DNA from 3 places in the Granulicatella sp. 20925_1_28 genome. Region 1 is predicted to be linked to each of the others. Evidence: predicted binding sites of a transcription regulator. Region 1 holds the regulator's gene; each other region holds the start of a gene.
What was found. Region 1 encodes Rex, which represses fermentation and respiration genes when NADH is low (regulators of the CRP and FNR family bind a similar motif). Its sites were predicted from a motif close to TTGTGAANTANTTCACAA; they were not measured.
Positions count from the first base shown of each region.

Region 2: O3793_RS03590 (glycerol dehydrogenase) is a predicted target of Rex. The motif match lies at 2,571-2,588, and genes of this name have one in related genera.
Region 3: adhE (bifunctional acetaldehyde-CoA/alcohol dehydrogenase) is a predicted target of Rex. The motif match lies at 7,848-7,865, and genes of this name have one in related genera.

Region 1 covers NZ_JAPWBS010000002.1:151,766-162,063, forward strand. The annotation lists gene htpX (zinc metalloprotease HtpX) at 1-668, opposite strand, end outside; gene O3793_RS02290 (LemA family protein) at 702-1,262, opposite strand; gene O3793_RS02295 (SMI1/KNR4 family protein) at 1,408-2,112, shown strand; gene groL (chaperonin GroEL) at 2,469-4,088, opposite strand; gene groES (co-chaperone GroES) at 4,103-4,372, opposite strand; gene O3793_RS02310 (hypothetical protein) at 4,524-4,787, shown strand; gene O3793_RS02315 (redox-sensing transcriptional repressor Rex) at 4,864-5,511, opposite strand; gene O3793_RS02320 (ABC-F family ATP-binding cassette domain-containing protein) at 5,754-7,703, shown strand; gene O3793_RS02325 (ABC transporter ATP-binding protein) at 7,796-9,541, opposite strand; gene O3793_RS02330 (ABC transporter ATP-binding protein) at 9,538-10,298, opposite strand, start outside.
Region 2 covers NZ_JAPWBS010000004.1:79,507-89,804, forward strand. The annotation lists gene secA (preprotein translocase subunit SecA) at 1-1,358, opposite strand, end outside; gene hpf (ribosome hibernation-promoting factor, HPF/YfiA family) at 1,672-2,214, opposite strand; gene O3793_RS03590 (glycerol dehydrogenase) at 2,609-3,703, shown strand; gene O3793_RS03595 (ComF family protein) at 3,807-4,334, opposite strand; gene O3793_RS03600 (DEAD/DEAH box helicase) at 4,484-5,842, opposite strand; gene O3793_RS03605 (sodium ion-translocating decarboxylase subunit beta) at 5,928-7,055, opposite strand; gene O3793_RS03610 (biotin/lipoyl-containing protein) at 7,069-7,443, opposite strand; gene O3793_RS03615 (OadG family protein) at 7,444-7,761, opposite strand; gene O3793_RS03620 (oxaloacetate decarboxylase subunit alpha) at 7,772-9,163, opposite strand; gene O3793_RS03625 (phosphoenolpyruvate carboxykinase (ATP)) at 9,182-10,298, opposite strand, start outside.
Region 3 covers NZ_JAPWBS010000001.1:90,994-101,291, reverse strand. The annotation lists gene O3793_RS00460 (Cna B-type domain-containing protein) at 1-1,044, opposite strand, end outside; gene O3793_RS00455 (bifunctional oligoribonuclease/PAP phosphatase NrnA) at 1,223-2,185, opposite strand; gene O3793_RS00450 (bifunctional oligoribonuclease/PAP phosphatase NrnA) at 2,271-3,233, opposite strand; gene O3793_RS00445 (DRTGG domain-containing protein) at 3,236-4,552, opposite strand; gene O3793_RS00440 (metal-dependent transcriptional regulator) at 4,682-5,086, opposite strand; gene adhE (bifunctional acetaldehyde-CoA/alcohol dehydrogenase) at 5,195-7,828, opposite strand; gene O3793_RS00430 (transposase) at 8,124-8,678, shown strand; gene O3793_RS00425 (IS3 family transposase) at 8,654-9,508, shown strand; gene O3793_RS00420 (post-transcriptional regulator) at 9,562-9,837, opposite strand; gene yajC (preprotein translocase subunit YajC) at 9,841-10,158, opposite strand; gene tgt (tRNA guanosine(34) transglycosylase Tgt) at 10,225-10,298, opposite strand, start outside.

The DNA of each region.
Region 1 (10,298 bases):
GACAAGGCCAATTGTAGAATCGTCGACATAAATGGTCCAAGAATCATCGCGATTAAACCGATGACCATGAAAATGGCATTTGCGCCACCACCGTTGTCATCATCATCTCGGTCTCTACTACCGCCACCCCAGAACATCATGCGACTTCCGAATTGGACGAGCATGGCAATCACGGCACCAAGCGCAATCGCAATTGTTTGAAGGCGAACGTCATAGTTACGAATGTGTCCAAACTCGTGGGCAATAACCCCTTCAAGCTCTTCACGATTCAAACGTTCTAAAAGCCCTGTTGTGACCGCCACGGCTGCTTTTTCTGGAGAACTTCCTGTCGCAAACGCGTTTGGAGATTCGTCCTCGATAATAAAGATACGTGGCATTGGTACTTTTGCGATTATGGCCATATCGCTCACGATATTCCAAATCATCGGTGCTTGATTTTTATCTGTAATTTCTCTGGCATGGTTTAATTGCATCACTACATTAGTCGCATTTGCAATCATCATCATTGAATATAGGCCACCTGCAACAAGGGCAATAATGACCCCAGCAGCCGCATTCCCTATGGCGTAATATCCAATTCCGATACCCACTGCAACGAAGAGCGCCATGTACAACACAATAACGACAAGCGTTTTGCGTTTGTTGGAAGCAATTTGTTGATATAACATCCTAGCACTCCCTCCCTACTAATGAACTGTCAATTAGAATTTCACTTCAGGAACTTTACGAGCTTCAACTGGAGTTTCTAACATTTCTTCTTTAGTGAATCCACCAAAACCAGCAATAATATTTGTTGGAATTGATTGAATAGAGATGTTATATCTCGCAACACTTGAATTGTATAATTGACGAGCGTAAGAGATTTTGTTCTCTGTGTTTGTCAATTCTTCTTGTAAGTTTAAGAAGCTGTCGTTCGCTTTTAAATCAGGATAACTTTCAGCTAAAGCGAAAATAGTTTTTAAAGCACCTGATAATTGGTTAGATGCTTCCATTTTTTCTTGTGGTGAAACATCGCTACCCATGTTTGCAATTTGGTTTCTCATCGCAATTACTTGAGTTAATGTTTCTTGTTCGTGTTTTGCGTAACCTTTTACTGTTTCAACAAGGTTTGGAACTAAGTCATTACGACGTTGTAATTGAACATCGATTTGCGCCCAAGCTTCTTGAACCCAGTTTTTTTGTTGTACAAGTCCGTTGTATGCAAACATTGCCCATAGAACAATTACTGCTAAGACTCCTAATACAATCCATACTACTGTCATTTTGTGACACTCTCCTTTAGATTTAATACCCTCATTGTACCATATTTTCCTAAATGTGTGTAAAATAGTAGGCAAAGATAAAGTAGCAAATCGTAAATTTTTCTGCATCCATCCTAAGACGGATTTTGCAGTAGAAAGGAGCCCCATGATTCAGCAACAGTTATTCTCGCCCATTCCACAGACGATAGAGAATTTTTCTCGTTTTCCATTGCCACAAAGCTACGTGGATTTTCTTTTGGAAAATGGTGCCGGATTCTTCACGAACACTAAGATTACAACGGTTGAACCAACGCGCTTTGGCCTCGACTACGCCCTCTGTAATGGACTGAGCGGATACTCAGAAGGCCCGTATTTCCCAAGCATTCTGGATGCTGCATGGTCTCCAGAAGTGACAGGGTTGCCCGAGTACTTTGTAGTCTTTTTCCAAGACGGACCTATCTACTACGCCTTCGATTATCAAGACGGTATTGAACAGGAACCCAGCATCCGTCTGATTGACGTTGAAATGGATCAGTGGCTCGAAGTGGCAAACTCCTTTGACGATTTCCTCTCTCGGCTGGAGGCAACTACCGAAGACATCACGTATGATATGAGGGATTGGGTTTCCATCCATACCTTACTGCAACAAATCGGACAGGAAAACCCTGATACACTGGAGGGACTTCTTGAAATCTTGCAAGACACCCACCCACAACTCTTCTTGCAGCAAACAGCCTATGCCTTAGAGCATACAGAGTCCGACGCCGTTCGTTCGCTATATAAAGAACGCTTCGCCTTTATCGAAGACTTCCTCATCGCAGAATTCTCTTCTTATCCAGAATACGCGCACTGCAAATCCCTATTATCATAACCACAAAAATAAGACCAGCATATCTGTTGGTCTTATTTTTTTTCTCTATCCATCCTCTTTTTATAAGTATCACCAAAAAAGTGTTCAAAACGGAGAACACGAAGGATTTTATAGTAGCAGTAATGGGGAATCGTATTAAATGCGAATTAATGGGCGTAGGAATTTATTCCGTACGACCATTTTGAGGCTTTAAAGTCGAGAGACTACAGGCTCGAGACGGTACCCCATTACAGCTATTATAAACAAATCCTTCAGTGTTCGAAGTTTTGAACTTCGTTCACTTTTGTCGAGAAGCACCTTGCGGTGTTTTTATCCAAAAAGAAAAAGAGGGGTGAAAAACTTTCACCCCTCTTTGATTACATCATACCCATGCCCGGATCCATCCCTGGCATTGGTGGTGCTACTGGAGCTGGTTTGTCAGCTACAACAGCTTCTGTTGTTAATAATAATGCTGAAACAGATGCAGCATTTTGTAATGCAGAACGTGTTACTTTTGTTGGGTCCACGATACCTGCTTCAATCATGTTTACCCATTCATCTGTAGCGGCATTGTATCCAATTCCTTTTTCTTCAGATTTCAAACGAGCAACAATGACTGAACCTTCAAGACCTGCATTTTCTGCGATTTGACGTAATGGTTCTTCTAATGAACGAGATACGATTTTCGCACCTGTAGCTAAGTCGCCTTCTAATTCAAGAGCGTCTACCACTTTTTGAACGTTCACAAGAGCTGTTCCCCCACCTGAAACGATTCCTTCTTCAACCGCTGCGCGAGTTGCGTTTAAGGCGTCTTCAATGCGAAGTTTTTTCTCTTTCAATTCTGTTTCAGTAGCGGCACCGACTTTAATCACGGCAACCCCACCTGATAATTTAGCAAGACGTTCATGTAATTTTTCACGGTCGAAATCACTTGTTGTATCTTGTGCTTGTGCGCGAATTAAAGCAACACGGTTCGCGATTAATTCTTTAGAACCTGCACCTTCAACGATTGTAGTGCTGTCTTTAGAAACCACTACTTTACCAGCAGTCCCTAATTGAGCTAATGTAGCGTCTTTTAATTCTAAACCAAGGTCTTCTGTAATGACTTGAGCACCAGTTAAGACCGCGATATCTTCTAACATCGCTTTACGACGGTCACCAAATCCTGGAGCTTTTACAGCTACCACGTTAAATGTTCCGCGTAATTTGTTTAATACTAATGTTGGTAAAGCTTCGCCATCCACATCATCCGCGATGATTAATAACGCACGTCCTTGTTGAACGATTTGTTCTAACAACGGAATGATTTCTTGGATGTTTGACACTTTCTTATCTGTGATTAAGATAAATGGATTGTCTAAAGTCGCAATCATCTTGTCGTTATCCGTTACCATGTATTGTGATAAGTAACCACGGTCAAATTGCATACCTTCTACAACATCTAATTCTGTTTCAATCCCTTTAGATTCTTCGATTGTAATAACGCCGTCGTTACCCACTTTTTCCATAGCTTCAGCGATTAATTCACCGACTTCCGCTGAACCTGAAGAAATTGCCGCAACTTGTGCGATGGCTTCTTTTGATTCTACTGGACGAGAAATGCGGTGTAATTCTTCAACCGCTGCTTTTGTCGCAAGTTCAATCCCGCGACGAATGCCTACTGGGTTAGCTCCAGCCGTTACGTTTTTCAACCCTTCACGAACGATGGCTTGTGTTAACACTGTCGCTGTAGTTGTACCGTCACCGGCAATATCGTTTGTTTTTGAAGCCACTTCAGCAACGAGTTTTGCACCCATATTTTCGAAGTGATCTTCTAATTCGATTTCTTTGGCAATCGTTACCCCATCATTTGTAATCAGTGGAGAACCGAATGCTTTTTCTAATACAACATTACGTCCTTTTGGCCCTAATGTTACTTTTACTGTGTTCGCTAAAACGTCCACACCACGTAGCATGGCGCTTCTTGCATCTTCTGCAAATTTAATATCTTTTACCATAGTTGTATCCCCCTTTATTCAACAATTGCGATAATGTCTTTTTCTTTCACGATGATATATTCTTGACCATCTAATTTAACTTCTGTTCCTGAATATTTCTCGAATACTACTTTATCGCCAACCGCCACTTGACGGTCTTCTGCAGCAGTGAATTTGCTTGTTGCGATGACTTTTGCAAATTGTAATTTTTCTTGAGCAGTTGTTGGTAGGAATAATCCTCCAGCAGTTTTTTCTTCTTGCTCTACCATTTGAATAACAACTCTATCTTTTAAAGGCTTTAACATATGAAATCCTCCTTCATCTTTTTTAGCACTCAAAAACACTGAGTGCTAACTCATAGTTTTATGATACTCATTTGGTCAGGAAAAATCAAGAATAAATACTTGCTTATTTGTCTGGAATTTTGTAAGATTTTGACAGGAAAGGATGATTGCGATGACACGAAAAAGTTTCTTCAGAAAACTATATTTTGAAATCATATTAGCCGTCTTCTTTATCTTTCTAGCAACGACGCATTATCCTGGAAATGGATTTGACTTTATCACATTATTCTGCTGTCTATTCGCAACGACAAGCATCGTAACAAGTATCAACATGCTTCGCACCTACAACGAGTTGAAAAAACTCGCCAACCTCATCGAGAATCTGCCCGATGACGAGGATTCACTAGACGATAAAGAACCAAAAGAAAAGCACTAATCACTCCGCAAATCGGATTGGATTAGTGCTTATTTTTTTACAAAAAAGGCACCCTATTCGGATGCCTTTCAATAGATTATTTTTGGTTGTCCAAGAAATAAATAAGTGTTTGAAGTTCGTTTGTTAAGTCCACGTTTTGAACTCGAACGTTTTCTGGTACGTCTAATCGGATTGGTGTGAAGTTCAAGATTCCGCGAACATTTGCTTCTACTAAGCGGTCTGCTGTTTCTTGAGCTACATCTTGAGGCACTGTTAAGATGGCCACTTGGATTTGTTGAACTTTCAATTGTTCTACCATTTCATCCATGCTGTAAACTGGCACACCTGTTTGGATTGTTCCAACGATGTCTTCGTTTACGTCGAACGCTGCGCTAATACGCACGTTGTTGCTTTGGTGGAAGTTGTAGTTTAAGAGCGCTTGTCCTAATTTACCGACCCCTACTAAAGCGACGTTTGTTAGGCGATCTTGGTTTAAAGTATGGCTGAAGAATTCTAATAAGTATTCTACATCATATCCATATCCACGTTTTCCTAAAGCTCCGAAATATGAAAAGTCACGACGTATTGTTGCGCTATCGACTTTTACAGCTTCACTTAATTCAGTTGATGAGATGCGACGTTTTCCTGCGTCATGCAAGAAACGTAAGTAACGATGATAAATGGCCAAACGTTTCGCAGTTGCGCGTGGCACTTCGATTTCTTTTAATTCGTTTAAATCTTTCATGAATAAGACTCCCTTTTTCTTTTTTATCCATGCGTATTCTATCACAACGACATTTCATTTCACAAACAGTTTGCTTGTACCTCACGAACATTAATGAATTTCGCTTATATACAGCAAGCCTTGTGCTTTTTTCTTCACAACCTCCCCATTGTGAATGTGAATGCAAAGAAGAACGCGTATCAATATTGTTCCCCCTCTTTTTTATGCTAAAATAAACTGATACCACATTGAAAGGACCCGTCATGATTTTATTACAAGGACAAGGACTCGCGCGTACGTTTGCGGATGAAGTCCTATTTGAAAATATTACGATTCATATTCAAGAAAATTCACGCATTGCCATCGTTGGGCGAAATGGTACTGGAAAATCTACGCTATTAAAAATGTTGGCTGGAATCGAAGAACCTTCTCTTGGTGCTGTGTCAAAGAAGAAAGACCTTTCGATTGGCTACTTAGATCAATACGCTGCCATCCAGTCTTCCCGCACTGTTTGGGAAGAAATGGTGCATCTCTTCGAAGATGTGGAAACCTTGAAGAAACAAGCGCAAAAAGCAGCTGAACAACTTGGTGACCCAGACCTTCTAAGTGACCCCGTGGCGTACGAACTCGCCTTAAAACGATACGACCAGCTACAAGAAGAATTGAACCAAAAGAATGCGTATGGTTACGAGTCTGAAATTCGCACCGTGCTTCATGGATTCCGTTTCTATCCAGAAGACTACGACCAACCGATACAAGCACTCTCTGGAGGTCAACGCACTCGTTTGGCACTAGCTCGTATTTTATTAGAAAAGCACGACCTACTCATCTTAGACGAACCGACCAACCACTTGGATATTGAAACATTGACGTGGCTTGAAGACTACTTACGCTCTTCAAGTAGCGCGCTTGTCATCGTATCCCACGACCAATACTTCTTGGACCGTGTGTGTAACGAAGTCTATGAAATCAGTCATAAGGCCTGCGAATATTACAAAGGAAACTACTCGCACTACTTAGAAGAACGCGAGCAACGCTATTTACTCAAACAAAAAGCCTACGAGAAGCAGCAACAAGAGATTCACGACTTGGAAGAATTCATCCAGAAAAACTTAGTGCGCGCATCAACTACAAAACGTGCGCAATCACGCCGTAAGAAGCTCGAGAAAATGGAACGCTTAGAGAAACCAAAAGGCGATCAGCGCTCTGCTCGTTTTGAATTTACCGTGGAACGCGAATCCGGAAACCAAGTGCTGCAAGTCACTGATGCTTATATCGGCTACGACCACGAAGCCTTGAGCGGTCCGATTTCCTTCCAGCTTCGCAAGCGTGAAGCTATCGCGATTGTGGGGCCTAACGGTATTGGAAAATCTACCCTCTTGAAGTCGATTACGGGTGAATTGCCTCTAATCGAAGGCTCAATCGACTTAGGCACTGGCGTTCAAGTTGGTTACTTTGACCAAAACTTGGCCGGCCTCTCATCGAATCAAACAGTTCTAGAAGAACTTTGGTCTCGTCACTCTACGATGCCTGAAAAAGACGTCCGTTCGATTCTTGGCAGCTTCCTTTTCTCAGGAAACGATGTCGAGAAAACAACCGCTCAACTCAGCGGGGGTGAAAAGGCCCGTTTGGCGCTTTGCAAACTGTCTCTGGAGCATGATAATTTCCTACTGCTCGACGAACCAACGAACCACTTGGACATCGACAGTAAAGAAGTCCTCGAAGATGCCCTTATCGACTACGACGGCACGATTTGCTTCGTTTCGCATGACCGTTTCTTTATCAATAAGGTCGCAACGGCCATCCTAGAAATCGAAGAAACTGGAAGCACATTGTATTTAGGCGACTATGACTACTATCTCGAGAAAAAACAAGAGAAAGAAGAACTCGCCGCATTGCAAGAAGCCAAGAGTGTCGAAGCAACAACAGCTGAGCCGATGACAGAAGCCAAAGCCAGCTACCATGCCTCTAAAGAAGAGCAACGTCAAATTCGTACACTCACTCGTCGCATCGAGCAACTAGAAGCGGAGATGCACGATATCGAAACGGCGCTCGAACAAGTGCATGAGGCGATGACACTGGAAGAAAACTATTCTGATCCAGATAAATCCGCTGCCCTCTCAACCGAAGAAGGCGCCCTTCTTGAACGCCAAGAAACGCTCCTCGCTGAATGGGAAGAAGCGTCTCTAGCTCTAGAAGAATTCAAGCAATAATCTTTTGAAATTATCATATATGATAATTTTGCACTTTCAGCAATTCAAAAAAGCGTAGACTCTTTTTATAGAGCCTACGCTTCTTTTTATTGTTAATGTTGCCACTGACTTTGATAGAGATTGTAGTAAAATCCACGTTGTTCCATCAAGCTGGCATGATTTCCTTTTTCAATGACATGTCCGTCTTTTAAGACAAGAATCACATCCGCGGTACGAATCGTCGACAAGCGGTGTGCCACAATAAAGCTCGTGCGTCCTTCCATCAGATGTTGGAAGGCTTCTTGAATCTTCAACTCGGTACGCGTATCGATGGAAGAAGTCGCTTCATCGAGAATCAGCATATTCGGTTGTCCCATCATCACACGCGCGATGCAGAGCAATTGTTTTTGTCCTTGCGAGAAGTCCCCACCGTCATCTGAAATCACCGTATCATATCCTTGTGGCAGACGACTTACAAATCCATGAATATGGCAGAGTTTTGCGATGCGAATCATCTCTTCTTCGCTAATCGTTGGATTTCCCATCGTGATATTTTCACGGACAGTTCCCGTTTGAAGCCATGTTTCTTGAAGCACCATTCCGAATCCATTTCGTAGGCTTTGACGCGTGATATCTTCAATCGAAAGCCCGTCGATGGCTAATTTCCCACTATTAATATCGTAGAAACGCATCAATAAGTTAATCAATGTCGTCTTCCCACTTCCGGTTGGACCGACAATCGCCACACGTTGCCCTGGTTTGACATCCAGCGAGAAGTCTTCAATAAGCGGTTGGTCTTTCACATAAGAGAAATCCACATGGCTAAATTCCACAGCCCCGTCAAAGTTTTCAGGAGACACAGCACCTGCACGCTCTGGACTCTCAGAAGGTTGTTCCAACAGTTCAAACACGCGATTCGCACAGGCAATCGCATTTTGTAACTCCGTAATGACTCCTGAGATTTCATTGAATGGTTTCGTATATTGGTTCGCGTAACTTAAGAAGGACGACAGTTGTCCCACCGTCACGCCACCACTCATCACGAAGAACGCCCCGAACACGCCCACACTTGTGTAGACGATGCTATTGACAAAGCGCGTTGCCGGATTCGTGATGCTCGAGAAGAAAATAGCCTTGAGCGATACATCCGTTAACTTCTTATTAATCACCGCAAAGTCCTCAATGACTTTTTCTTGTTGCTGGAAGGCCGTAACCACTCGTGTTCCCTCAATCATCTCATTCATATAGGCGGTTTGGTCGCCACGAATTTCCGATTGTTGTTTAAAGAAATGATAGGATTTCTTCGCAACAAAGCTGGCCATCACGAAGGATACTGGCGTCACCACGACTACTACGAGCGTCAATGTCATATTCACGCTCAGCATAAAGACTAAGGTTCCTAGAATGGTCATCACACCCGTGAATAACTGTGTGAATCCCATCAATAATCCATCCGCAAATTGATCTGCATCCGCAATGATACGACTCTCGATTTCTCCGGCTGGATGAATATCTAAATAACTGAGTGGTAATGTCTCGATTTTTTCAAGCGCGTCTCTACGAAGGTCACGAACCACAGAGTACGTCATCTTGTTATTGCTGAGGTTCATTAACCACTGCGCGATGGCTGCCACTGCCGTAAAGAGGGCAATCTGCCAAAGGATGGCAAATAGTCCTTCATAGAACACTTGGCCCGTGTCCAGCATTTGGTCCACAGCTTCCCCGACTAATTTTGGAATCATTAATGTTCCGAATACATTCACACTCGCCATAAGGATGGACGCTACGAAATAAATCCGGTAGCGACGGATGTAGCGGAGAACTTTACGGATGGTTTCCCATTGAGTTTTCTGTCTCATGCTTCATCCTCCTTTGGAAATTGTGAGTAGTAAATTTCTTGATAAATCTCATTGTTGGCTAAGAGCTCTTCATGCGTTCCTTTGCCGACAAGATTTCCTTCATCGAGTACCAGAATTAAGTCTGCATACTGCACTGAAGCCGCCCGTTGCGACACGATAAAGGTCGTCGGACGTGGTGTTTGGTTCTTAATCGCCTCACGCAATTTCGCATCGGTCGCAAAGTCTAATGCCGAAGCACTATCATCTAGAATTAAAATTGGGGCTTGTTTAGCAATCGCACGTGCAATCGTCATCCGTTGTTTTTGCCCACCGGATAAATTACGGCCATTTTGTTCGATACTATAATCAAGTCCGCCTTCTTTCGTTTGTACAAACTCGCTGGCTTGAGCGACACCGAGTGCATGTTCTACCACTTCAGTAGAAGCAGATGCATTTCCAAAACGAACATTATCAGCAATCGTTCCACGGAAGAGTTGCGCCTTTTGCAAGACCATTCCGACCGCTCCACGAAGCGATGCAAAACGGTAGCGACGAACGTCTGCCCCGAACACCTCTACAGTCCCTTGGGTCGCATCATAGAAACGAGGAATCATATTGACAAGAGACGATTTCCCGCTACCCGTCCCACCGATAACGCCGATGGTCTGTCCTTTCAGCGCGGTAAATGAGATATGGTTCAACGCTGCGTTTTGGTCTCCCTGATACGTCAACGTCACGTCTTTAAACGCCACCGCCACTTCTCCTTCAGGATGAACCT
Region 2 (10,298 bases), on a different contig from region 1:
CCTTCTGCACGTAACATGTTTGAAAGCAATTCACTTGTTTCAACGGCAACCGTACCGACAAGGATTGGTTGACCTGCTTCATGACGTTGTTTGATATCTTGAACAACCGCACGGAATTTACTACGTAATGATGGGTAGATTAAATCGTGACCATCGATACGTTGAATTGGACGGTTTGTTGGAATCGCAATAACGTTCATGTTGTAAATTTCTCTGAATTCTTCTTCTTCAGTCTTCGCAGTACCTGTCATCCCTGACAATTTACGATACATACGGAAGTAGTTTTGGTAAGTGATTGTCGCCATTGTCTTAGACTCGTTTTCAACTTCAACGCCTTCTTTAGCTTCAATCGCTTGGTGAAGACCATCTGAATAACGACGACCTTCCATAATACGTCCAGTAAATCCATCAACGATTTTAACTTTACCTTCATCCACCACATAGTCGATGTCGCGTAACATAATGTAGTTCGCACGTAAAGCTTGGTCGATATGGTGAACAAGCGCTGAGTTATCCACGTCATAAAGGTTTGGTAAGCGGAATGTTTGTTCAGCTTTGTTAATCCCTTCGTCTGTTAATGAGATTGTTTTAGAAGTTAAGTCGATTGTGTAATCTTCTTCCTCTTTTAATCCTTTCACAAACATATCTGCACGTTGGTATAACACTGTTGATTTTTCAGCTTGTCCTGAAATGATCAATGGCGTACGCGCTTCGTCGATTAAGATTGAGTCTGTTTCATCGACAACTGCGTAGTTTAATGGACGTTGTACCATTTGTGATTTATAAACCACCATGTTATCACGTAAGTAGTCAAATCCTAATTCACTGTTTGTGCTGTAAGTGATGTCTGCAGCATATGCTGCACGTTTTTCTTCTGAAGACATTCCTGTTAAGTTTAACCCTACAGTCAAGCCTAAGAAGTTATATAACTCACCCATTTCGCGAGCGTCACGAGAGGCTAAGTATTCGTTAACTGTTACTACGTGAACGCCGTCTCCTGATAATGCGTTTAAGTATACAGGCATTGTCGCTGTTAACGTTTTACCTTCACCAGTACGCATTTCCGCAATGTTACCGTCATGAAGTGTAATCCCACCCATGATTTGAACTTTATACGGGAATAAGCCTAATACACGTTTAGCTCCCTCACGTACTAAAGCGAATGCTTCTGGAAGTAATGCATCTAAAGACTCCCCTTGAGCATATCTTGCTTTATATTCTTCTGTTTTTACTGGAAAATCAGCATCTTCTAATGCAGCCATTTGAGATTCTAACGCAATTACTTTATCCGCTAGTTTTCCTAAACGACGTAATTCACGCTTATCATTTTCAACTAACTGTCTCAAAAAATTTGCCATTTAATTAACTCCTTTTTTATTTTCACCAGTGATTTTAAATCGGTGAACATTTTAAATCTCATAAAAGTACTACAAATAGGTGGCTACACCTATTGCATCTTATTCATTTTACCATTGTTTAGCTAATTAAGAAAGCAAAACAAGGCGACTTTTTTCAAAGTCACCCGATTTTTTTACATTTTTACGTCAAAGAAACCCAATTTCCTATCCAAACGGAAAGTTGTTGTTGCTTTAACTCCGTTTTCTTTCCGCTAAAACTAGCGCCATTTCTATTCACAAAAAAGGTGGCTTAAAAAAGCCACCTAAATTTTTATTAATTTGTTTCAATCAAACCATATTTTCCATCTTTACGACGATAAACAATGTTTGTTTCGTTCGTTTCAGCATCTTGGTAAATAAAGAAGTTATGTCCTAACATGTTCATTTGAAGAACAGCTTCTTCGCTATCCATTGGTTTCAAATCAATTCGTTTTGTACGAACGATTTCTAATCCTGTTTCGTCCTCTTCAGGCACTTCTGGAAGTGGTGGTAACACAATATCGAATCCTTTTTCACGAGATTTACGATTGATTTTTGTTTTATGTTTACGAACTTGTCTTTCAAGTTTATCGACTACCAAGTCAATACTTCCATATAAATCAATTGAAGTTTCCTCGGCACGTAGAACTAAATAAGGAAGTGGGATCGTAACTTCAACTTTTGCAGTCTTTTCAGTGTAGACTTTCAAGTTGACATATACAGTCGCATTAGCAACGTCAGTAAAGTATTTTTCTAATTTGCTAATTTTCTTTTCTGCGTATTGACGAATCGCTTCTGTGACCTCAATATTTTCTCCACGGATATTATATTTAAACATAATACTCTCCCCTTTCATCTGGAAAACCAGATTTGAAGAAATACCCTAAGGACCACTCTTAGGAATTGCTTCGTTTGATTTCTATAGTTTTATTATAAAGCATGCACAGGGGTTTTACAACCGTTTTCAAGAATTCTTTCATTAAGAATTGTTAAGGAAAAACGGTATTTTTGAGGACTTTTCTTTGGAGATATTTTGTTTTCATGAGATGAAACATCATACAGCATTGAAGATTAGAATCATTCCCAATAAAACTCTCTATCACTAAAATCTTCTCTCTTCCCTTTTTTGAAAGTCTCATATTCCTAGTTAAAACAACACAGAATCTCCATTGACAGAAATCGTTTTCAACGATATAGTGAAATAGTAAACAATTTATAAAGGAGTTATGATTATGGAAAAAGTATTTGCTAGTCCGTCTCGTTATGTTCAAGGGAAAGATGTTCTCAAAACTGGTCTTTCTCACGTTTTGGCCCTCGGGGATCGACATCTCCTTCTTTGCGACCCTATCGTTTATGATTTAGTCGGTAAAGAACTGGAAGAAAACCTCGTGAACGCCGGCGCGTTTGTTCATCGCGAAATCTTCCATGGTGAAGCAACTAATGACGAAGTTCGCCGCGTTGCTGAAGTTGTGAAGGAACATCAACTAAACGTAGTCATCGGCTTAGGTGGTGGTAAATCGATTGATACAGCTAAAGCGATTGCGGATGATTCTAATTGTCCGGTAGCGATTTTACCAACGATTGCTTCAACTGACGCTCCAACTTCTGCCCTCTCTGTAATTTATTCAGCAGAAGGCGTGTTTGAACGCTATCGTTTCTACAAGAAAAACCCAGATTTAGTATTAGTCGATACAAAAGTCATTGCCAATGCTCCTGTTCGTTTATTAATCTCAGGAATTGCCGATGCACTTGCTACTTGGGTTGAGGCTCGTGCAGTCATTGAAGCACAAGGAAGCACAATGGTCGGTCAAGTGCCAACAATTGCCGCAGAAGCCATCGCTCGTGTCTGCGAAAGTACTTTATTCGAAAATGGTCTACAAGCCGTTGCCGCAGCAAACGCCAAAGTAGTTACTCCTGCTTTAGAAGCTGTGGTCGAAGCGAACACCCTCCTCAGCGGTATCGGTTTCGAATCGGCTGGTTTAGCAGCAGCGCATGCCATCCATAACGGATTCACTGCCATCCATGGAGACATCCATACTCTCACTCACGGTGAAAAAGTAGCTTATGGTACATTGACACAACTGTTACTAGAAAATCGTCCAAAAGAAGAACTCGATAAATACATTACTTTCTATAAAGCGCTTGGATTACCAACAACGCTGAAAGAAGTGAAATTGGATTCTGTATCGTATGAAGACTTACTCAAGATTGGATCTCTTGCTACACAAGAAGGCGAAACTATCCACCAAATGGTTGTTGACTATACTGCCGAAGATGTGGCAAATGCTCTTCTTGCTCTTGACCAATATGTCACTACAAGATTCTAAAAATGACTAGGTAGAAACCAATAGCCCAAGCAGATTTCTGCTTGGGCTATTTTGTCGATTGCTTTTGTATCATAAATGATACGTATCATTTATGATACACTTTTTATCTAAATAACGTCAGAGATTCCACTTCTTCAACACCCATTTCCGTTAATGCTTTTGCGGCAAGGTGGATTGTTGCGCCGGTTGTATAAACATCATCCACCAATAAGACTTTCTTTGGAACCCCTACATTCTCTTTCACTTTAAAAGGTTGCTTTAGTTGCAGACGCTCCTGCCTTGTCTTCTCGGATTGCTTCTTTCCGCTGCCAATATGTTCTAAAAGCGAAACAGCTGGTACATGGCACTGTTCCAGTAAAGTTGGAATCGTCTCGAATTCTCTTTTTCTTAGACTCGCTTGGGACGAAGGTAATGGACAAAGAACAAAGCCCCTCTTTTGATATTTGAGCAACTCTTTCCTTAACTCTTTTATGACCAACGTCATCACTCTTGTATCTCCCACAAATTTGAATAACTCCATAAACTTTCGACCTGCCTCGTCATAAGCATATAAGGCAGTATTCTTTAGGAGTACCGCTTCTTTTACTTGATGCCATTTTTGACAATCCGGGCAAACCTCTACTTTTGTCATCAACCTCCCGCACTCTAGGCACGTTGGATGCTGTTTTAATTCTATAAACGGATGCTCACAATTGACGCAAATGCACTTTCTATTTGCTCCTAGTAAAAACGAGAGTATTGGCTGAACTCGCTCCACTTCCTCTCCGCACCATAAACATTTCATCCGTGTTTCCTCCCAAGAAGTGCTTGTTGATTTAAGTCTTCGATTGCCCTGACTGCCTGAACCATCGCTTTTGTTTTGCCATTATGAAAATACACAACTTCTCCTGTTGGACATTCTGCTGTCCGTCCAACGCGTCCTGCGATTTGCACGAGTACTTCTCTTGAGAATTCCTCTTCGTGCGCATTGATAACACAAACATCGACTCCTGGAAAAGTCACTCCGCGTTCTAGAATCGTTGTCGTCAAAAGAAACTCGAGCTCTCCTGCTCTCATTTGAGCAATCCGTTCCTGCCGATACGATTCTTTAGAACTAACCGTCTCGAATTTTGCATTTGGAAACTGTCGTCTAAGTGCTACTTCTATCGGATTAAGAAGTGTAATTCTCGGTACAAACAGCAAAAATCGTTTCCCTACTTTAACATGTTCCTCTATAAACTGACACACAGGTTTTGGCACTTTTTTCTTTTTCAATTTTTTGTCTAAATCTCCGATAAAACTCATCGTCGGTACTATTAGTGGCTTCTTATGATACCGTTCCGGTAGCAAGGATACCGACAGCTCTTTTCGTTTGATTCTTCTCTCTAGTGTCTGGGACGGGGTCGCCGTTAAATACAGTAGGCAACCTTCTTCTTTTACCGCACGATGAACTGCTCGAATCAGTAACTCATTATCCCGGTATGGGAATGAATCTGTCTCATCAATCACGACCAAATCAAATGCGTGGTAAAATCTTAGCATCTGGTGCGTCGTCGCAATCGTCAGTGGCACTCTCTTGTACCCTTCCTCCGACTGCGAGTGAAGGACGTTTTGCTCGACTGTCGGGAAAGCTTCCTTCAAGCGCGGTGCTAGTTCCACACATACATCAATTCTTGGTGCGGCAATGGCGACTCGTTTTCCTTGTTGTAACATCCATTCGATGCTCGCAAAAATCATCTCCGTTTTCCCAGAACCTGTCACAGCCCAAAGTAGGTGCTCACGGAATCCTGTTTGCTTTACGACTTTTAAGCACTCCAAAGATAGCTGTTCCTGTTTTGCACTCAGAGTATGTTTATAGTGTGCTAATTCCTCTTCTCTTTTTGGAAAAGGTTGCTCTTCTTCAGGAGTCGCAATCACCATACTACAAGCCTTCACCTTTCCCATTCCAATACACTTCAAGCAGTACCAACATTCACCGCCCGCGCAATTCAGACAAGGCCCCTTAGCAAATTCCAACGGATCTGTATTCCCACAAAACTGGCACTCCTTCTTTCCATTTTTAGTGGTAATTCCAACATCTAGCACAGCATTCGTAGAAACTTCATGCTCTTTTAGCATCGATTGATAGACCGCTTGAATACGTCCAACAGCTCCTTCCATCCCACTCACCTCACCCCTAACTACGCAAAAAAAATCAGAAGAAGATTTCTCTTCTTCTGATTTTTGTTTGAAAGGAGTGCTTCTATTATGAGAAGAATGCGAGTAATACCCCTGCAGCAATCGCACTACCGATAACTCCGGCTACGTTTGGCCCCATTGCATGCATTAATAAGTAGTTACTTGGGTCTTCTCTTTGTCCTTCTTTTTGTACAACACGAGCGGCCATTGGTACTGCAGATACCCCTGCTGCACCGATCATTGGATTGATTTTACCGCCAGATAGTTTGTACATCAATTTACCCATAATAACCCCCGCCGCAGTACCTGCAGCAAAAGCGATTAATCCTAGTAAAGTAATTTTAAGAGTCGAAACTGATAAGAATAATTCCCCTGTTGCTTTCGCTCCAACGGTTAATCCTAAAATAATGGTAACACCATACATCATCGCATTTTGTAGAACTTTTGTAATGTTTGGTACTACCTTAATTTCTTTAATTAAGTTACCGAGCATTAAGCATCCTACTAATGGTGTTGCACTTGGTACTAATAAGCTGACAAAAATTGTAACGATGATTGGGAAAAGAATTTTTTCCGTTTCACTCACTTTACGATTTTCTGTCATCTTCACTAGACGTTCTTTCTTCGTTGTGAGCGCACGAATAATTGGCGGTTGAATAATTGGCACAAGCGCCATGTATGAGTACGCTGCTAGCGCGATTGCTGGTAATAAGTGCGGTGCAAGTCTTGTCGTTAAGAACAAGGCAGTTGGTCCATCCGCACCCCCGATAATCCCTACTGAAGCAGCTTCTTGCGGTGTCATTCCCCACATTACTGAAAGGAAGAATGCGACGAAAATACCGAATTGAGCTGCCCCACCAAGCAAGATGGTCTTTGGATTTGCAAGTAGCGGTCCAAAGTCTGTTGAGGCCCCTAAGCAAAGGAAAATCAATGGTGGATAAATACCAAGGTTTGTTCCTTGATATAAGTAATACAAGAGTCCACCAGGTCCATTTTCAGTAGGAGCATCCATCAACCCTGCTAATGGTAAGTTTACAAGGAGCATCCCGAACGCAATCGGAACCATTAAGTATGGCTCATACCCTCGTTTAATCCCTAGATATAGAAACACGCAGGCAATAATTAACATAATAACATTTTGAATCGTTAAGTTATAAACCCCACTTGTTTCAATCAACTGTTGAATGACTTCCATAAACCATCGCCTCCTAAATCGTTAAGAGTGGTTGGTTCGATTCGACAGATTCATTACTTGATACATGAATTGCTTTCACAACACCATCAGCCGGAGCAAGGATTTCATTTTCCATCTTCATGGCTTCTAAAATCACAAGTACATCCCCTTTTTTCACTGCATCACCGACATTTTTATTGACCGATAATACAATCCCTGCCATAGGAGCAGGCACCACTTCACCGTCCCCTGTTGGAGCAGGTGCTGGTGCTGCTTTCTTTTCTTCCACTGGCGCACTAGGTGCTGGAGTTGGAGCAGCCGCTAATTTTTGTGTTGCTTCTTCATTTGAAATTTCTTTTAGTGAGACGATAAATGTTTCGCCATTCACTTCTACCTCGTATTTTTTCATTTAGTCCACCTTCTTTTCAATCGATACAATTTCAAAGTGCTTGTCCGGAACATCCGCACTCGCTTTTGTTAAAGCGACCAGTGCGGCAACTCGAGCAAGTTTATTCGTTTCAAATAGTGTTCCATCATTTGTTGGAGCCTCAGGTTTCACCTCAACTGGTTTACCTACAACTCCAGCTGTTGGATGACTCTTTGCTTCCAGGATTTGGATAACTTTAGAGCTTCCTTGCATGAGAAACATTAGAATCGTCAACATCACAAACACAATTCCCATTGAAACGATTGTGATCCATAGGATTTCTAATAAACTTAAGTGCATAACTCTCTCCTCACTTTACAGTCGCAAAAATCTTCACGATTTCAGATGGTTTTTGCCATTGTCCATTCTTCTTGAGCAAGAATTCTTTACCGACTTTAGGGAAGAGTGCGTAAGTTAAGACATCTTCGTCACTTCTTGCTAAATCTCCAAGTTCTGCTTTGAGTGTTTCGAATTCTGGTGGCAAGTGGTTTGCTGGTCTGTCACTGATAACTTCTTGGTCACCAATGATGCTTCTTCTGAAGCTTTCTTGAATTGGTACTGGTGATTGTCCATAAGAACCAAGTAAGTAAGATTTCACTTCGTTAGAAACCACTTTGTAACGTTGGCCTGTAAGAACGTTCATCGTTGCTTGTGTTCCCACCATTTGACTCATTGGAGTTACGAGCGGTGGATATCCAAGGTCTGCTCTTACTTTAGGCACTTCTTTTAATACCTCTTCGTATTTATCAGTTGCACCCGCTTGCGTTAATTGAGAATACATATTTGATAACATTCCACCAGGCACTTGATATAAAAGCGCACGTGGATCTGGTGTTAACATTTTTGGATTCAAAGTTCCATCTTTAATGTATTTATCTTTAATCACTCGGAAGTGGTCTGCAATTGGTTCTAATTTTGCCAAATCAACCGAAATATCATAGCCTAATTCGCGAAGTGCGATCACTAATGATTCCGTAGGTGGTTGGCTTGTACCTTCACTAAGTGGTGAAAGTGCAGTGTCGATGCGGTCTGCACCTGCTTCAATGACTGCTTGATAAGTAAGTTGGGCAATACCGCTTGTGCAGTGTGTATGCACGACGATTGGAACTGTAATCACTTCTTTTAATGCACGAACAAGCTCGATACCACGAGCTGGTGTCAAAATTCCGGCCATGTCTTTCACACAGATAGAATCGGCACCCATTTCTTGCATTTTAGCTGCTAGTTCTTTGTAATAGTCGATGGTATGCGCATCACTAATCGTATAGCAGATTGTCATTTGCGCTTCTTTCCCTGTCTTCTTCACAGCATTTAGTGAAGCTTCCAAGTTACGAACGTCATTTAACGCATCGAAAATTCTGAAAATATCAATCCCGTTTTCTGCTGATTTTTCGACAAATTTTTCTACAACATCATCGGCATAGTGACGATATCCTAAAATATTTTGTCCACGTAATAACATTTGCAACGGTGTTTTCTTTAAATGTTTTTTCAAGGTGCGCAGTCTGTCCCATGGATCTTCGTCTAAGAAACGAATACATGCGTCAAACGTTGCTCCACCCCAACATTCCAAAGAGGCAAATCCTGCTTCGTCTAATTGATCTAAAACAGGGAGCATATCTTCAATTCGCATACGGGTTGCCATCAAAGATTGATGGGCATCCCGTAAGATTGTATCTGTAATTCCTATTTTTCGAGTCATCACCGAACACTCCTTCCACTATAATACGTCGATAAAGCGTTCGATTGTCTTGATGCTTTCAAGGGCATCTTGTGGAATTTGATGTTCTGGATTTGCATCGTTAAATGCCTTCAAGTAGTCTAGACGGAATTGCATACGGTCACGAATTAATTCAGCGTAGTCTCCGCTCATTTCAGGCACTTCATATCCTTCCACTGGTAAGTATTCCATTCCTGGAAGCCCACCGAATAATTCGAAGTTTGCTTTGCCATCTACTACTGTTTCGATTACACCTAGGGAAACTTCTTTTGTAACTTTCTTACCTAAGAAATCTCCTGTATTGATAATGTAGCAGTCTACATCTTTATCAAATAAGGCTTTGAATTTTTCGTAGTCCTCTACTAATGGATATACACGGAATGGGTTTGCGTATGGTTCGATAACAAGCGCATCTAAGTTTGCCCCAGCTCCTGTATTTTCAGCGTTAGAACGTTTTGTCATTAATGTACATCCTAAAATAGATGCCAAACGTGGATCTGTGATTTTCACTAGTGGTGGTAGTGCATCATCTTTCATAATCCAGAAAATAGATTGAATTGGTTCTTTAATCTTATCAACACGGTTTGGTGTAGAATAACGAGATTTAACCGTACGACCATTACCGTTACGAATATCTTCTGTTACTAATACTTTATGGCCGTTTTCATCCAGAGTCACACCACAGTTTTGAACCGTTACGAAGTAATCTTGTTCTCTGTGACCTGCTGGATAGTCATTTGTTTTGTCGAAATAAGAAGGTTCCAAAGCTACAGATGAACCATCTTCTACCGAAATCACAAATGCATCGTCGTGTAATACTTCAATGTCGTATTTATCGTCATGTTTAGCGTGTGTTAATGTAGACTTACCTGATCCAGATAATCCGAAGAAGCTTGCAACGTAAGAAGCGCCTTCTTTACGGAAAATCTTCAAACCACCGTGGCAAGAAACATAATTGTTACGAGCGGCAGTTGCCCATGCTAATGTTAACGTTCCTTTTTTGATTTCCCCAAAATAACTCATTCCTAAAATTGCAGCACAGTTATGTTTTGTATCAAAGAATGCTAATCCATCTGGGTAATCAGGATGTCTCCAAGTTGGGTCGAAGAAAATGAAA
Region 3 (10,298 bases), on a different contig from region 1:
TAAAACAAGTCTCTCCTCGCGTAAAGCAAGTTCCGCTTCACTATTTGTGTCATTTAGAGTGTCGCTACCAGTAATGGTTTTACTAACAGTACCATCTGCATTTAATGTCCATCCTGGATTTTTTGCAGGATCAAAGACAGCTGTTCCTGTAGTCCCGTCAGCTTTTTCATATGTTGGTAATGTGTCGGTAATTGTAATTGTTTTTGCAGCACGTGTCTGTGCTTTTCCATTTCCCCAGTTTTGAGTTTGTCCACCACCTAAAGTATTCGTTGATAAACTAAATTGGAAAGTAACATCTGAGGCTTTTGTAATTGCTTCCCCCGTTGCCTTCCCACCATAAATTTCACGGTTATCAATAGTATACGCTTGTGTAGTATTTGTGCCGTTATATTTAAACAATGACTGTTTATCGACTTTTACTTTATAAATTAATGAATCCGTTACTTCCTTTAATGTGTTTCCAGTACTATCTTTTAACACGATTTTCGGAGAGAATGTATAACCTTCTGGAGTTACACGGTCCTTAAATTTAAATGTAAAAGGAAAACTTGCTGTGGTTGTTTGCGTAATGTCTGACAAGTATACTTTTAATAGACCTGGTGTCGAATTATCTACGCTCATCACTGGTCCACCAGTCGCAACTGTAAATTTCTCGATATATTCTGTAGGATAGGTAAACTCAATATAGCCGCCAACAATAGATTCACTCACTAAAGAGCCGTCTAATTGAACATCCCCTTGACGATTTTTTGTTGTATATTGTTCGTCACTACCAGTTGAGTTTGTGGCAGTTACTTTTACTTGACCGATTTGTGCATTTACCCCTAAAGCACCTGTAGCTGCGGCTTCGTTTGCTTCAGAAGTAGTATTTTCTGTACTCACCGTAGTTTCAACTGCTGGTGTTTCACTAGTTTCTGTATTACTTGTCTCTACTGTTGTAGGTTGACTAATCTCCTGCGCATAGGCAAAAGTTGGCGCTACTTGATTCGTTAATAATGTGAATATTAATAATGTAGTTGATAATTTATGAATAAACCTTTTCATCTAGTTCTCCTTCTTTTTTAAAAATATTTTTCTATAAAAATTCATATATATTATACTGCATTAATGTGAGTTATCCAAGAGAGAATCAAGTCCAATTTTCTTCCTTTAAAAAGAATTATTTTTCACATTTGAAACCCAAATCAAGAAAAAAGAGCCGGATAAACCGACTCTTTCCATATTATTTACTTAAATACTCTTTTGAAGATGCATTCAATTCTTTTACGATTTCGTTTACTTCTTCAAGAGTTTGAACAATCGCACCTGATGCTAATGGATGTCCTCCACCACCATGGTTTTGAGCAATTACATTCACGATTGGGCCTTTAGAACGAAGATTTACTCGGTAGCTTCCATCTGGTTGCTCAACAAATAACGCCCAGCAATGAATGCCTTCAACCGTACTTGGAAGTGAAATAACACCATGTGTTTGATCTTCTTCAATTCCAAAGTGCTCTAAATCCTTTTGCGTTAAAATAGTAGCTGCAACGCCATTCTCAGAAATTTCCATGTTTTGGTAAATATAACCTGCTAAACGGCTAACTGAAACGGGGTTTGTAATCATATGATAAGCAATGCCTGAAATATCTACATCGAATTCTAATAATTTAGATACCATTGCAAATGTTACAGCTGTCGTTGCTGGATATAGGAAGCGACCTGTATCTCCTACAATACCTGCATATAATGCATTTGCTGCTTCTTTAGAGACTTTCCAAGTACTTTCTTCACCAAATGCAAAACGACATAAAATTTCGCTTGTACTACTTGAATTCGTATCTACAAATGAAATCGCACCATAAACATCTCTATCTGGATGGTGGTCGATTTTAATTACTTTCGATGAATCTACTTCAAATGGGCAGTCAATACGTGGTGTATTTGCACAGTCTAAAACAATAATCAGTGCAGCATCGAATTGTTCCTGTGTAATTTCATCCATTTCTCCAATATAACTTAGTGAACTTGGCATTTCACCTAATAAATACACTGTTTTTTCTGGATAAGTAGCACGAATAATTTCTCTTAACCCTACTTGTGAACCAATTGCATCTGGGTCTGGTGATTCATGACGCAAGATAACAATTGAATCTGCTTTTTTAATTTCTGCATCAATCTTTTTAAAAAACTCTGTATAATTCATTATTTAATATTTCCTTTCATCCAATAATTGGACTGATTTTTATTGTAAATACAACATCTTATAATACTCTTATTTGTGCGTAATTTCAATTTTTCTTAAAGGCTTTCACTGCCGCTTTTAACTCAGCATCTACTTCTAAAATTTGACTCTTCGTAACAGATGGAATGCCACATGCTAGCGTATGTCCTCCACCGCCAAAAGCTTGCGCAATATGATTCACGGTTGGCCCTTTTGAACGCAAATGAACTCTAAAGTTGCCATCCTCTTGTTCCACATACATACTCCACGCCAGAATCCCTTCAACCGTTCCAGGAACTGAAACTACAAGGGACGCTAATTGGTCAGTAGCTTGGAAACGTTCAAGCACTTCTTTTGTTAAAACTACACTCGCCATTCCTTCACGAGATACTTCTAGATGCTCGTAAATGTATCCTGTCATTCGATTCACGTTCAGTGGTTTTGTAATCATTTTATCGGCAATTCCAGCCAAATCTACATCGTGTTGTATCAATTTTGATACAAGTGCAAAAGTTTTCGAAGTGGTTGACGGATATAAGAATCGACCGGTATCCCCGATGATTCCTGCGTAAATCACGTTAGCTGCTGACTTATTCATTTGAAATGGAGTTGCTTCGTCAAAAGCAAACTCTGCCATGATTTCACTGGCACTGGCTGCGGTTGTATCCACATAACAAATCTTTCCGTACGGTGTCACATTTGGATGGTGATCAATCTTAATTACTTCATCGACGTTCACTTCAAATGGACAATTGATAAGTCTCGCTGTAGAACAATCGACAACAATAACAAGCGAGTTATCGAACACCTCTTGAGTGATTTCATCCATGTCGCCGATATACTTCAAGTTTTCTGGCATATCTCCAATAACGTAAACAGATTTTTCTGGATAGGTTGCCTTAATGAGTCCACTTAGACCTATTTGTGACCCTAAAGCATCTGGGTCTGGCTTTCTATGTCTTAATATCACAATTGAATCGGCTTTTCCAATCTCTGTGATGATTTCTTGTAATAATTCTTTGTAATTCATTCTTAGTTTCTTTCCATTAATTGATTTGACATAATTGCTTTAGCAACAATTGAATTTTCCAATAAAACCGAAATATCTAATTTCGAAACTTTACGACCATTATCGAGCATTTGTATTTGAATCACAATATGACTTTCGATTGGAATCATCTTCAAATAGTGCATTTCTAATTGTTCAATCACGGTGTTTCGTCGTTGACTTCTATGAATAAATTCTTTAGAAGCTACAGAGACCACTTCACATAATACACCAAAAGAAAGCATCCCAAGGTTATTCGTCATTTGTGGTGTTACCGTAAAGCTGAAATTTGCAGCAGTTGGATTCACTTCAACGATTTCTAAGTTTTCACTTACATCATCTTCAAATGTATTTCCAACTTGTGGTTGTCGTTGTGTCAGTTGCATTGCCTTCATAACATCACGTCTTGAAATAATTCCTATTAGTTCCATATTGTCTTGAACAACAGGTAACATCTCTAACCCGTTCCAAATCATTGAGTGTGCTACGCTGGCTACAGAAGCATGTAATTTTGACACAGATGGATTCTTTGTCATCACACGTTCCATCGTCAGAGAATCCGCTTTTCCTAAAATATCTTTAGCAGAAACAACCCCTACTAGTCTGTTTGAATGATTGACAACTGGGAAGCGTGAATTTCCAGTCTTTTGACTCAAATCGCGATACTCTTTAACAGTTTGATCCATTTTTAAATAATTCGTGTTTTCGATATCATTATAAATATCCGCGACAATCATGATTTTCTTCTTAATCAATTGATCGGTCATTGCACGGTTGATGAGGCTGGCAACAGTAAATGTATCGTACGTTGTTCCCATCAATGGAATTTTAAGTTCATCGGCTTTTTGAATTAATTGTGGCGTTGCTTGGAATCCCCCAGTAATTAAAACAGCGGCTCCTTGATTCAATGCTAGTAATTGCGCATCTTCACGGTTCCCGATAATCACAAGGGATTCTGGTTGAATATAACGCGTCATGGCGTCTAAAGTCATCGCACCAATAACAAAGCGGTTTAAAATTTTATCTAATCCTTCGTGACCACCAAAAACTTCTCCTTCGATGATTTTAATAATTTCACCAAAAGAAAGTTTTTCAAGATTATCCTTTGTTTTTCGTTCAATACGAATCGTTCCAACACGTTCAATGGTTGAAACAATCCCAATATTCTCTGCTTCCTTAATGGCACGATAAGCGGTACCTTCACTCATTTCCATGTTCTTCGCAATTGAACGCACAGAGATTTTCTCTCCCACTGGCAACGATTCAATATAACGAATAATTTGTTGATGCTTTGATGTCATAATATCCCCTCTGTATTAAAAAAATGAAACACCTTACTTAAACTGTACTATTATTGTACTAAAATTTTGCAACAAATACTAGAGTCAAAATAAAAAAACTGGTCAAAAAAGACCAGTTCTATTGCTATTTTATTCTGAAAATGGTGGTATTTCTTCTCCATGAGGACAATGCGTTGGATTTCCTAAAAATTCCGCTAATCGCTCTGTCATTTCAACGGTTGAGGTATGTTCTAGGACTTCAGCTTGATCATGAACAGACTCGCCACTAAACCCTAAAGAATTTACTAGAAAGACTTCCCAGATTTTATGAGAACGAATCAGGCGTTCTGCAACTTTAATTCCCTTCCCTGTTAATTTGGCACCTTTATAACGGATGTATTCTACCGTACCATCATGGACAAGCTTGTTTAACATCTCTGTCGTTGAAGCTGCTGAAAGGTCCAACATTTGATTGATGGCTTTATTCGTAACGAATTCATCTTTACCGCCTAATTTATAGATTGTTTTAATGTAATCTTCTTTATTGGGTGTCATAAGCCATCTCCTTTCATTTCCCTAACAGTATAGCATATTTTACGGCTGAAAAACAGAGCAAAGAAAGAGCCTTAGAAAACTCCTAAGACTCTTTAGATTCAAAATGAATTATTTGATACGACCTGGACGTTCTTTATATCCAAAGTATGCGTCAGCAAGAATTTCTTCCATATCAGCTACCATTGGTAAACGAGGGTTCGCAGGTGAACATTGATCTTCATAAGCAAGCATTGCAATTTCATGAATTGTAGCTAACCATTCTTTGTGGTTAACACCTTGTGCTTTGAAGTTCATTTCGATACCTACAGCTTCCCCTAATTCGTAAACAGCTTTAGCAAGTGCATCTACTGCTTCTTCAGGAGTTGAAGATGGTAATCCTAACATACGAGCGATATCTTGGAATTTTTCATCCGCACGGTAGTAGTTGTATTTTGGCCATGTAGCTGCTTTAGCAGGACGAGTACCATTGTAACGAATTACGTAAGGTAATAGAATCGCATTTGTACGTCCGTGAACTGTATGGAAGAATCCACCAATCTTATGAGCCATAGAGTGGCTCATTCCTAAGAATGCATTGGCAAATGCCATACCAGCCATTGTAGAAGCGTTATGCATTTTTTCGCGTGATACGAAATCAGCATTTTTCACACTACTTACTAAGTTTTCAAATACTAATTTGATTGCTTGTAATGCTAATCCATCAGTATAGTCGTTTGCTAGTGTTGAAGTGTACGCTTCAATTGCGTGAGTTAACACGTCCATACCAGTATCAGCTGTTACAAAATCAGGAACTGTCATAACTAACGCTGGGTCAACAATAGCAATTGTTGGTGTTAGAGAGTAGTCAGCTAATGGATATTTACGGTTGTTTGCTTTATCTGAAATTACCGCGAATGGTGTTACTTCAGAACCTGTACCAGAAGTTGTTGGGATACCAACATATTTAGCACGTTCTCCTAATTCTGGGAATTTGAATGCACGTTTACGGATATCCATGAATTTTTGAACTAAGTCACGGAAGTCCACTTGTGGTTGTTCGTAGAACATCCACATTACTTTCGCAGCATCCATTACAGAACCACCACCAAGTGCAACGATTGTATCTGGCTCGAAGCTCTTCATGATTTCAGCCCCACGGTTTACTGTTGTGATATCTGGATCTGGTTCTACGTCTGAGAATACTTCATAAATTACTTTGTTTGGACGTAATTCTAATTGTTCAATAACACGTTGTAAGAATCCTAATTTAACCATTGCTTGGTCAGTTACGATCATTACACGGCTTACATTTTTCATTTTTTGTAAGTATTGAATTGAATCGCGTTCGAAATAGATTTTTGATGGAACTTTAAACCATTGCATGTTATTTCTACGTCTCCCTACTTTTTTGATATTTAATAGATTTACAACGCTTACGTTATCCCCAACTGAGTTACGTCCGTAAGAACCACAACCTAATGTTAATGATGGGATAAATGCGTTATAAACATCCCCAATACCACCGAAAGTAGAAGGAGCATTCCAAATCACACGAATTGCACGAACAACTCGTCCAAATTCTTTAGCTAATTCAGCATCTTCAGTATGAATCGCTGCTGAGTGTCCTAAACCGTGGAATTCAACCATTTGACGTGCTTTTTCAATACCGTCTTCGCGAGATTCTGATTTAAGTACTGCAATTACTGGAGAAAGTTTTTCGCGAGTTAAAGGTTCTTTTTCGCCAACTTCTTTACATTCTGCAGCAAGAATGTTAGTTCCTTCTGGAACTGAGAATCCAGCTTGTTCAGCGATCCATGCTGCTGGCTTACCAACGATGTTCGCATTTAATTTAGCACCAGCACAGTTTTTGCTGTTTGCTTTTACACCGAAGCAGAATTCTTCTAATAATGCTTTTTCTTTTTTGTTTACAAAGTAAGTGTGATAGCTCTTTAATTCTTCAACAAAGTCATCGTAAATTTCTTTATCAACGATTGCTGCTTGTTCAGAAGCACACACCATACCATTATCGAATGATTTACTCATTACGATATCGTGAGCTGCTTGACGAATGTTAGCAGATTTTTCAACATAAGCTGGTACGTTACCTGCACCAACCCCAAGAGCTGGTTTACCGCAAGAGTATGCAGCTTTAACCATTGCATTACCACCTGTTGCAAGGATAGTAGCAATTCCATCGTGGTTCATTAAAGCGTTTGTTGCTTCAATTGATGGATGTTCGATCCATTGCACACAGTTTTCGGGAGCTCCTGCTGCAATTGCTGCATCGCGAACGATTTGAGCTGCGTGTGCTGAACTTTGTTGAGCTGATGGATGGAATGCAAACACGATTGGGTTACGTGTTTTTAATGCGATTAACGCTTTGAAAATTGCAGTTGAAGTTGGGTTTGTTGTAGGTGTGATACCACAGATAACCCCTACTGGTTCTGCGATTAAAGTTAATCCAGTTACGTCATCGTCTGAAATAACGCCAACTGTTTTAGTGTGACGCATGTTGTGCACCACGTGTTCACAGGCAAATAAGTTTTTCGTAGCTTTATCTTCGAAAACCCCACGTCCTGTTTCTTCGATTGCATGTTGTGCTAATACACCGTGTTGGTCTAACGCAGCAACTGATGCTTTTGCCACAATGTAGTCAACTTGTTCTTGATTTAACAAGCAGAACTCATCTAAGGCTTTCAACCCATTCTCCACGAGACGGTTGATTTCTTGTTGTACTTGGTTGTTGTTTTTTTCTTCACTCACTTGTGATTTCCCCCAGTGTTTGTTATTTTTATCACATTCTTATCTTACACTATTTTTCGGTAAATGTAAATGACTTTCATTAAAAAAATTATTAATGAAAACATATTCATTTATTTTCATTTCCCCTTTCATAATAAATTCCTAACCTATATCTTCATTTTAGTCATTTTTCCTAAAATATCAATACTTTATGCGGATTTTTTGAAAGCCTTTACCTTATTTTTAGTATAAAAAAGAAGCTTAGCAATGATATGTACCCCCTTTACTGGACAAACCAGTAAAGGGGGTATTTATTATGCGTTACTCATTTGAATTCAAAATGAAATGTGTAGAATTGTATCGACAAGGAATATGGGTAGAAACGCCTGAAAAAGTTAAGCAACAGAGTTTTAGAAGAAAAATACTGAATTGGGATAAAATTGAAAAAATTCACGGCCCTAAAGGATTGGAGCGCGTTAAAAAACAAAGAAATTGGACGGTAGAAGAAAAATTGACATTTGTTTTACAGATTTTAAATGGGAAAGCTCTAACAGAGGTTGCTTTTTCAGCGGGAATAAGTGATGGATTATTAAGTTGTTGGGTTCACAAGTATCTAACTTATGGATATAATGGTTTAGAGAATAAGAAAAGAGGACGACCATTATCTAAGGAGCCTATTATGAATAAAAAAGCTGTGCTTGATAACCTTTCAGAATCTGAACGAGAAGAATTAGTTCGATTACGTGAACGCAATGCATATTTAGAAGCTGAAATTGCTGTTATAAAAAAACTGAGGGCCTTGAGAAAAGAACAGGAAGCTGCGCTTCTCAAGGCGAGAAAGCAGCGATCATCAAGGAATTACGAGAAGTAGGATACCAACTAAAACATCTTCTTAAAGCGATGAAAATGGCTAAATCTACTTACTATTTTGAATTGAATAGAGTTGATGCTGTAGCTGAGAAGAATTGTGATTTATTATCAGAAATCAAAAAAATCTTTCATGAAAATAAAGGTATATATGGCGTTAGAAGAATTTATCAAGAACTTTGTCGTAGAGGCTTCGTTGTTAATCATAAAAGAGTTCAACGTCTTATGCATGTAAATGGATTGTTTGGAAAACGCCCTAAAGAAAAATACCATTCTTATCAAGGCAATGTTGGGAAAGTTGCTGCTAATATTATTAACAGAGATTTTACGGCCGATAGGCCACTTCAAAAATGGAGTACAGATGTATCTCAATTCACTTTTTCTTGGGGAAAATGTTTCTTTTCTCCAATTTTAGATATGTCTACTAATGAAATAATCTCCTATGATCTTTCTCTAAATCCCAACTTAGAACAGGTTCAAAGGATGCTAAATATAGCTTTCAAAAAATTCCCTGATGTTAATGGATTGATTCTTCATTCTGATCAAGGTTGGCAATATCAACACGCATTTTATCAAAGGTCATTAGAAGAACGAGGGATTATTCAATCAATGTCCCGAAAAGGAAATTGTTATGATAATTGCATTATAGAAACATTTTTCGCCAGAATGAAGAACGAAATGTTCTACGGTTTTGAAAAGGAATATTCTACTTTTAAGGAATTTCAAACAGCTGTGGAAGAATATATAGATTATTACAATAACAAAAGAATTCAAGAAAAAACAAAATGGATGCCACCTGTTCAATACAGGGAAGCATCCATGTGTTCAGCTTAATTTAAAAATGTGTCCAGGATTCTGGGTACATATCACAAATGCTAGCTTCTTATTTAAAACAATTCACTTAAATTGATGTCTTCAAGTGTGATTTCTTTATTGGTTTGTGCTTCTAAAGATTCAAAATCAAAATACTCATTAATGTTTAATTGATTAATCTGAAAGATTTGCTCAAACAGATTATCAGGAAGAGTCTTCTTCCAGCGGTAATCCGCAAAATAATGTGCGAGATCTTCCGTTTCAATTGTTGTATAGCCTAAGTCATTAAACTCGCTGACTTTATAATACAACCAAGTTTTAAATTGATTTTTTAAACTCTCTTTATCCATTGACTACTCTTCTTCAGTTGCTACTTCATCAGTATAAACTTCATTATTTGTTGCAGCAGATTCAGTAACAACGTGATGAATCGCAGCGCGTTCGAATGTAAGGATAACTCCTTCGCAATCAAGGTCAACTGTATGCTTTACAGTATCAATATTGTAGATTTCACCGTGTAATCCACCAATTGTAACTACTTTATCTCCAATTTTCATCGCATCTCTTTGCGCTTGAATTTCTTTAGCACGTTGACGTTGCTTACGTCCGAAGAACCAGAATGCTCCCCCTGCTACAACGATATACGCAATTAATAATGTCATTTGATCCATAATCTTACCTCATTTCCAATTTTATGTTTTTACTTTATCAAAAAAATTGCTCTATTTCTATACTCTTTAGAAATTTCTAGCATTTTCTTTGTTGAAGCCATATTCTTCAAAGAAAGCTTCTCTAAACTCTAATAAGTTAT